DNA from 2 places in the Pseudoalteromonas sp. SG43-5 genome. Region 2 is predicted to be linked to the other one. Evidence: predicted binding sites of a transcription regulator. Region 2 holds the regulator's gene; the other holds the start of a gene.

What was found. The regulator FliA, encoded in region 2, starts transcription of late flagellar genes. The targets are predictions, from matches to a motif close to CTAAAGNTNNNNNNNNNNNNGCCGATA.
Region 1: pomA (flagellar motor protein PomA) is a predicted target of FliA. The motif match lies at 2,670-2,696, and genes of this name have one in related genera.

Annotation. Positions count from the first base shown of each region.
Region 1 is NZ_JACJFA010000001.1:5,564-10,261, reverse strand. It holds gene dxs (1-deoxy-D-xylulose-5-phosphate synthase) at 1-1,196, opposite strand, end outside; gene ispA ((2E,6E)-farnesyl diphosphate synthase) at 1,302-2,189, opposite strand; gene H5161_RS00035 (exodeoxyribonuclease VII small subunit) at 2,192-2,434, opposite strand; gene pomA (flagellar motor protein PomA) at 2,756-3,523, shown strand; gene H5161_RS00025 (flagellar motor protein MotB) at 3,526-4,446, shown strand; gene H5161_RS00020 (hypothetical protein) at 4,659-4,698, shown strand, end outside.
Region 2 is NZ_JACJFA010000013.1:94,596-99,293, reverse strand. It holds gene flhF (flagellar biosynthesis protein FlhF) at 1-931, shown strand, start outside; gene H5161_RS13945 (MinD/ParA family protein) at 924-1,784, shown strand; gene H5161_RS13940 (RNA polymerase sigma factor FliA) at 1,811-2,521, shown strand; gene cheY (chemotaxis response regulator CheY) at 2,562-2,945, shown strand; gene H5161_RS13930 (protein phosphatase CheZ) at 2,963-3,736, shown strand; gene H5161_RS13925 (chemotaxis protein CheA) at 3,752-4,698, shown strand, end outside.

The DNA.
Region 1 (4,698 bases), on a different contig from region 2:
GCACGTTGTAAAAAGCTCGAGTAAATAGCAACAACAGGTTTTAAACCTTCACAAGCAAAACCAGCTGCTAAAGTAACAGCATGCTGCTCTGCAATGGCCACATCAAAGTATTGATCTGGAAACTCTTTAGAAAAACGTACCATGCCAGAGCCTTCGCGCATTGCTGGCGTAATAGCCATTAACTTGCTGTCTTGCTTTGCCATGTCGCATAACCAATCGCCGAAAACTTTTGAAAAAGTAGCAGCGCTAGGTTTAGATTTAGGCAGGCTAGTTGTGCTCGGATCGAATTTTGGTACACCATGGTAGCCAATAGGATCGGCTTCAGCCGGTTTGTAGCCCTTACCTTTTTGCGTTTTTATATGTAAAAGCTGTGGGCCTTTTAAATTACGCATATTACGCAATGTATCTACAAGCATGTTTACATCGTGACCATCAATTGGGCCTATGTAATTTAGGCCTAATTCTTCAAAGAAGGTCCCCGGGATCATCATGCCCTTAATGTGCTCTTCCATTTTACTGGCAAGTTGCTTTACCGGAGGCACACCTGAGAGTAACTTTTTACTGCCTTCACGAATGTTAGTATAAAAGCTACCTGATAAAATTCGGGCAAAGTGATTTGTTAATGCGCCAACATTTTCTGAAATCGACATTTCGTTATCATTTAAAATAATAAGCATGTCTGATTTTACATCGCCTAAATGATTCATCGCTTCAAATGCCATGCCTGCGGTGATAGCTCCGTCACCAATAATGGCTACAGATTTTCGACCTTTGCCTTCTTTTTGGGCGGCAATAGACATACCTAAGGCAGCTGAAATAGAGGTGCTTGAATGACCTACGCTAAACGTATCGTATTGGCTTTCATCGCGAAAAGGAAAAGGGTGCAAACCGTCTTTTTGGCGAATAGTGTGCATTTGGTCGCGACGACCTGTAAGGATTTTATGTGGATAAGCTTGGTGACCCACATCCCAAACTAGGCGATCGTCTGGAGTGTTATAAACATAATGTAGCGCAACGGTTAGTTCAACCGTCCCTAAACCAGACGCTAGATGACCGCTACTTTGCGATACTGAGTTGAGTAAATAATCGCGCAGCTCATTGCTAAATGCAGGGAGTTTGTCTTGCGCTAAGTCACGCAATTGGGCTGGCTCGTCAACCAAATTAAGTAATGGATACTTGCTACTATCAAGTGTCATGGTTTTATATATATCCTTCGCTAACATTAATTCATTCAAAGCTTTTACGAATAATTAATGTTGAGTAATAATGTCAGTGCTAATTGCAATACGTATGAGCAAAAATTAGTGGTCACGCTCAATTAGGTAATTTGCTAGCGACGCAAGAAGTGTTGTGTCAGCATCTATATTTGCCAACGCTTCATGGGCTTGTTGTATTAAATTTTGCGCCTTTTCTTTAGCGCCTAGCATACCTAATAACGCCGGATATGTCGCTTTATTCGCGGCAATATCGGAGCCTTGTGGTTTACCTAAAGTAACCGTATCGCCTTCAACATCTAAAATGTCGTCGTGTACTTGAAACGCCAGCCCTATAGCATACCCAAAAATGCTTAAATTTTCTAAGGTTTGTTGATCTGCCTTTTCACTGCACAGTGCACCAAGTGTAATTGCACAATTAATTAAAGCTCCGGTTTTTAGCTTATGTATTCGCTCAAGCTCTTGTACGGTAATTACTTTATCTGTTGCTGCTATGTCAAGACCTTGTCCGCCTACCATGCCCTCAAGGCCTGATGCGTTGGCAAGCGTAGCAATCATTTTTACTTGTGTTTGCGACGAGCATGTAAATTTGTGATTCGCAATAAGCTCAAAGGCGAGTGTTTGTAGGGCATCACCGGCTAAAATTGCATTTGCCTCGCCAAATTCTATGTGGCAAGTAGGGCGGCCACGGCGTAAGTCGTCATCGTCCATAGCGGGCAAATCATCATGAACTAGCGAATAGCTATGGATACACTCAATTGCAGCTGCAAGTACATGTAAGTCTTGCTGGTTTGCACCGAGCATTTTACCTGTGGCATAAACTAAAAATGGACGTAATCTTTTACCGCCATTAAATAATCCATACTGGGTGGCGTTCTTGACTGTTTCTTCAGTATCGAGAGACTGTTTAAAATGCTGTTGTAAGGTCGCTACTACATCTTTTTGAGCACGTTCGATATAATTATTTATGCTCACAGCTATTCCATATCATTATCAAAATTCGTAAGAACTGACTTTTCGCCATTCCCCATCAAAATTGATACTTTTTGTTCTGCTTGCTGTAATTTACCTGATGAAGCACTTGCTAATGCAATTCCACGCTCAAATTGCTTTAACGATTGCTCAAGCGATAAGTCACCTTGTTCCATGTCACTAACGATTGTAGATAATTCTTCTAGTGCTTGTTCGAAACTTAAGTTTTCAGGTTTTTTAGTCGCCATCTTTATTTCAGCTTACATAATAAATTTAGGGGTCAATTTTAGGGGGAATGCTAAACTAGGTCAAAGGATGATATTGGTTTTTTACCTTTATAACGTTAAATTATATTTCAAGTGTATTAATAAAGCCTTAATAGCGGTCTGTTAGTTTAATAAATCAATTGATAATTAGGTAGCCCTTATAACTTGATCTAAAATAGTGCTAAAGGCTGCTTTTTATGTTTATTTATAAAAATGGCTTAAGCAATTCAATATGTTGCCGATAAGCAGTTAATAATAAAAGTTTATGATAAGGCCATTAAGCATGAAACTTCTGGAGGAAATGTGGATTTAGCAACCATAATCGGGATCCTAGGCGCAATTGGCTTAATTGTCATGTCTATGTTTATGAGTAGTAGCGGTGAAATGGCTATGTTTGCCGATGCTCCTTCTAGTGTAATTGTATTTGGTGGTTCACTTTTCATTGTTTTATCAAATTTCACCATGTCGCAGTTTTTGGGTATAGGTAAAGTTGTTGCTAAAGCGTTTATGTTTAAAATTGAAACGCCAGAAGAACTTATTGAAAAAGCAGTAGAACTTGCTGATTCAGCTCGTAAAGGGGGCTTTTTAGCACTCGAAGAAGCTGAAATCCCAAATCCATTTATGCGCAAAGGCGTCGACATGCTTGTTGATGGCCATGACGCAGATGTTGTTCGCGCCACACTTCAAAAAGACATCTCTTTAACCACTACTCGACATGAAATGGGTGCAGGCTTATTTAAGTCATTAGCCGATATTGCACCAGCAATGGGAATGATTGGTACTCTAATTGGCTTAGTTGCAATGTTATCTAACATGGATGACCCAAAAGCAATTGGCCCGGCAATGGCGGTAGCGCTTTTAACAACTTTATATGGTGCGTTTTTAGCCAATGTTGTGGCAATTCCTATTCAGGTAAAACTTGAACTGCGTAAAGACGAAGAAGCTATGAATCAGCGTTTAATTTTAGATGCTATTTTAGGTATACAAGATGGCCAAAATCCAAAAGTTATCGAAGGTATTTTGAAAAATTACTTAGCTGAATCTAAACGCAAAGTAGATACCGAGGAGTAATTATGTCTGATCAAGAGTGCAAATGCCCACCACCAGGCCTACCAGCATGGATGGGAACGTTTGCCGATTTAATGTCACTGTTAATGTGCTTTTTTGTACTCTTGCTTGCGTTTTCAGAAATGGATGTACTTAAGTTTAAACAAATTGCGGGCTCTATGAAGTTTGCTTTTGGAGTGCAGAATAAAATTGAAGTAAAAGATATCCCTAAAGGTACCTCTGTTATTGCTATGGAGTTTACCCCAGGCAAACCAGAGCCAACCCCAATAGAAACCATTCAGCAGCAAACAGTCGAAATGACTCAACAAATGTTAGAGTTTCAGGCTGGAGATGAAAGCTCAGCTGGCGGCAGGCAAGAACAACGCGGGGATAAACGTGGTGGCGAATCTCGTAGTACTTCTCAAGAGCAATCGTCAGAGCAAGCAACTTCAGCGGCCGATCAGGAACAAACTAACGAGCTCGTTAAAAAAATCGCGCAGCAGCTTGAAAAGCAAATAATAGATGGTGCAATTGAGCTTGAATCTTTAGGGCAGCAAATAATTATTCGTATTAGAGAGAATGGTTCATTTCCTTCGGGTAGTGCATTTTTACAACCTAAGTTTAAACCCATAATTCAAGATATTGGTGTACTGTTAAAAGATGTACCTGGCGAAATAACTGTATCTGGCCATACCGACGATTTTCAGGTATCGAATGAGCTATATATTAATAATTGGGACTTATCGTCAAAGCGAGCTGTAGCTGTAGCAAGCGAGCTGCAAACGGTGCAAGGGTTTGATAAAAACCGCATGATGGTAGTGGGGCGAGCTGATACTCGTCCACTTGTTCCAAACGATTCAAATGAAGATCGCCGAAGAAACCGTCGAGTAGAAATATCAATCCTGCAAGGTAAGGCTAAAGAGTCTGCTCCTATTGATGTGCGCTAAGTTATTGCTTGTGTTATATTTCACTATGTTTGTTTTGATTTAAGGTACTTAATTGCCTTAAGTATCTTGGCAATTTCGTCATTTTAGCTTACAGTACATTTCCTTAACATATGTAATGGAGTGCCTGTGAAAATAATCAATAAATATTGCGACATGCCGGGTAATGGTGATGGTACTGATGACGATAAAAAAACAAAATAGGGCAGAGTATTTTGCCTGAATGGTTTTTATATATTGTTAGTATTTTAAGCA
Region 2 (4,698 bases):
AGAAATGACAACAATGCGTGAAGAAATGAACGCAATTCGTCAATTACTTGAGCACCAAGTATCAGGCTTGATGCAGCAAGATATGGCGCGTCGCGATCCAACACGCGCTTGTATGGTTGACCGTTTAGTCGGTATGGGTATCGATAAAGAAGTAGCACAGCAAATGGCATGTTTTGTACCTGATGATGTGTCTCGTAAGCAAGGTTGGAAAGCATTGTTAACTATGGTCGAAGATCAAATGCAAACAACCAATAATGAAATACTTCGCCAAGGTGGTGTATATGCGTTAGTGGGTCCAACAGGTGTGGGTAAAACAACGACTGTTGCTAAGCTTGCAGCTCTAGGCGCACAAAAATATGGTGCCGATAAAGTGGCGTTAATAACCACTGATACATACAGAATTGGTGCTTATGAACAACTTGCAACATATGGTCGTATTATTGGTTGTGGTGTTAAGCAAGTTAAAGATGCTAATGAATTAGCTGAAGTTTTATATCATTTACGAAATAAACGTCTAGTATTAATTGACACAGCAGGTATGAGCCAGCGAGATTTACGTTTAACTGAGCAATTAAACACATTAATGCGTAACCAACGTGTAGATATTCGCAGCTACTTAGTACTTAGCGCGACAGCACAGATTAATGTATTGCAAGAAACTGTACGCCACTTTAAAAAAGTACAGTTAAGTGGCTGTATTTTCACTAAGTTAGACGAATCATTAAGTTTGGGCGAGATTATTAGTATTGCGATTCAAAATCGCCTTCCAATAGGGTATCTTACTAATGGTCAACGAGTACCAGAGGATATTCGTGTTGCAAATGCTGAGAAACTAGTTAAAAAGGCTGAGCAATTATATTTAAAAAGAACAAAAGCACAACATTCAAGGCACCAAGCAGTGGCGTCAAGCACAGTAGGGATGTATGATTAACACAGTATTAGATCAAGCAAGCGGCCTGCGCAAAATGAGTCAAAACAATAACAACGGCGTAAAAGTTATCGCTGTAACCGGTGGTAAAGGTGGAGTAGGGAAAACAAATGTTTCTCTAAATACAGCTATTGCACTTGGGCAGCAAGGTAATCGAGTATTAGTGCTGGATGCTGACTTGGGTTTAGCAAACTGTGATGTGATGCTTGGTTTACGTGTAGAGCGTAACTTGTCACATGTCTTGTCTGGTGAATGTGAGCTTGATGAAATTTTAGTTGAAGGCCCTGCAGGAATTAAAATTGTACCCGCTACATCGGGTTCGCAAAGTATGGTTGAATTATCACCATCTGAGCATGCTGGGCTAATTCGTGCGTTTAGCGAATTGAATACCGAATTTGATATTTTAATTGTAGATACAGCTGCTGGTATTTCAGACATGGTACTGAGCTTCTCGCGTGCAGCGCAAGATGTAATGGTTGTTGTATGCGATGAGCCGACATCAATCACCGACGCTTACGCACTTATTAAAGTATTAAGTCGTGAGCACGGCGTTTATAAATTTAAAATTGTTGCCAATATGGTGCGCAGTATGCGTGAAGGCACTGAATTGTTTGCAAAGCTATCTAAAGTTACCGACCGCTTTTTAGATGTATCAATGGAGCTAGTAGCAACGGTTCCTTATGATGAAAATATGCGCAAAGCAACACGTCGTCAAAAAGTAATAGTAGAGCTCTTTCCAAATTCGCCAGCCGCTCTTGCGTTTAAAACGCTGGCAACAAAAGCAGTTAAATGGCCAATACCCAACCAACCATCTGGGCATTTAGAGTTTTTCATTGAGAAACTAGTAAACGGTTAATTATGACAACACTGGTGAATAGAGCTATGGGATATCAATCAACACAAAATTTAAATGTGATTGTTGAGAAGCATGCATCACTTGTTAAAAAAGTGGCATGTCATCTAATTGCTCGATTACCACCTAGCGTTCAACTTGATGATTTAATTCAATCAGGAATGATAGGTTTAATAGAAGCTTCGAAAAACTTTGATGCAACAAAAGGCGCAAGCTTTGAAACTTTTGCAGGTATTCGTATTCGCGGTGCTATGCTTGATGAAATGCGCCGTGGTGATTGGGCTCCTCGTTCAGTTCACCGTAAAAACAGGCAAGTTGCAGAAGCAATTACTGAGCTCGAAAGTAGTCTGAACCGCGAACCAACGGACATAGAAGTTGCTGAAAAACTTGAAATTTCGCTCAATGAGTACCATCATATTTTAAATGATGCGAATACGAGTAAAATATTAGGCATTGAAGACCTTGGTGTAGATGAGGATGTTATTACTCCTGTAGGCCAAGATTTAGCACAAGATAAACCTTTTAATAATGTTAAAAATGATAGGTTTAATGAGTCTTTGCTAAGTGCAATTAAGTCATTACCAGAGCGTGATGCAATGGTGCTTTCTTTGTACTACAACGATGAAATGAATTTAAAAGAAATAGGACATATACTCGATGTAAGTGAATCGCGTGTAAGTCAGATACATGGTCAGGCGATGATTAAGCTTAAAGCTAAAATCAATGACTGGATAAATTAGTAGTAAGTAAACAAAGGTTAATACCTCACTGGGGGATGTTTTGGATAAAAACATGAAAATTCTTGTAGTTGATGATTTTTCAACGATGAGACGCATTATAAAAAACCTGTTACGTGACTTAGGTTTCACTAACGTTCAAGAAGCTGATGATGGGTCTACAGCTTTGCCTATGTTGCAAAATCAAGTGTTTGATTTTGTAGTTACGGATTGGAATATGCCTGGAATGCAGGGTATTGATCTTTTAAGAGCAATACGTGCAGACGATAAGTTAAAACATATCCCTGTATTAATGGTAACGGCAGAGGCTAAAAAAGAACAAATAATAGCTGCAGCGCAAGCTGGTGTTAATGGTTATATTGTTAAGCCATTTACGGCTGGAACATTAAAAACTAAATTAGAAAAAGTATTTGAACGCTTAGGCTAATGATGGGGGAGAGGCTTATGCCAGCACCAGCTGCGCCTCAAATAACGTTAGAACAAGCTCGTCAGCTCGTTGTTTTTTTAGAAAATGATGAGCAAGACAAAGCAAATCAGTTGATTTTAGAGGCTGCATCTAAAGAGCAGTCTGAATTATTTGCTGAAGTTGGAAAGTTGACTCGTCAACTGCACGAAGCCCTTAAAAGTTTTGAGCTTGATACTCGCTTAACTGATATAACGACAGATGCGATTCCAGATGCTAAAAAGCGGCTTAATTATGTTATAGAAATGACAGAAAATGCGGCTAATAAAACAATGGATGCAGTGGAAGCGAGTCTTCCTATAGCCCAACAGTTAGCGGACGAAATATCTCATATCAAACCGACATGGGATCGTTTAATGAGCCGCGAGATTGAGCTTGGTGAGTTTAAGCAACTTTGCCATAGCATCGATAAGTTTATGAACAACTCTCATCATAAGACTGATGAGCTTCAAAACTTAATGACAAATGTACTAATGGCTCAAGACTATCAAGACTTAACAGGTCAAGTTATTCGCCGTGTTATCGAACTTGTTAGGGAAGTAGAAGAAAGTTTACTTCATCTTTTAACTGCGTTTGCTGAACAAGACGACACTAACAGCACCGCGAATAAAGTAGAACAACAAAAAATAAAAGAACCAGTTGCCACACAAACTTTAGCAGGTCCTGAAGGCCCTATTATTGATAAAGAATCGCGTAATGATGTTGTATCTGATCAAGATGAAGTTGATGATCTTTTATCAAGTTTGGGCTTCTAAGAGGAGAGTAACTGCATGTTTGAAGTCGATGAAGATATTTTACAAGACTTTCTTGTAGAGGCTGGAGAAATCCTAGAGCTTTTATCTGAACAGTTAGTTGAGCTGGAAAATAATCCAGAAGATACCGAGTTACTAAACGCTATATTTAGAGGTTTTCACACTGTAAAAGGTGGTGCAGGCTTTTTAGCTATGACAGAACTTGTTGATGCTTGTCACGGTGCTGAAAACGTATTTGATTTACTACGTCAAGGCGTGCGAACAGTCAACTCAGAGTTAATGGATGTTATTTTACAAGCACTAGACACCATTAATGAGATGTTTGCGACTATCCAAAACAGAGACAAGCCTGAACCTGCAGATCCTGAATTACTTCATACTCTTCATATCTTAGGTCTACCTCCAACAGAAGCCGAAGCCACTGAAGCCTCTTCACAAACAGAGGTTGAACAACCTCATAATGAAGTGGTGGATACACCGGTAGCTGATGATGAAGATCCGTTTGCATTTGATGAACTATTTAGCGGAGCGCCTTCGGTTAGCGATGCTGAAATAGATGAAATCACTGAAGACGAATTTGAAAGCTTACTTGATGAGCTGCACGGTAAAGGACAAGGTCCTGCAGTTGAAAAACCAGTAGCAAGTAGTAGTGATTTTAGTGGTGATATTACTGATGATGAATTTGACAGCTTATTAGACGAGTTACATGGTGTTGGCAGTTTTGGTGAAGTTACGAGCAAACCTGAACAAAATGATGCCAATAAAACACCTGTAGAATCTGCTATACCAGCTGTAAATACAGTTAATTCATCAGATGATGAAATTAGTGATGACGAATTTGAAGCGCTTCTTGATGAACTTCATGGTAAAGGCACTGCTCCTAAATCGATAGAAAGTGCGCCAGCTGCAAAACAACCTGAACCTGTTTCACCGCCAGCTAAACAAGTGAGTGAACCAGTAAAAAA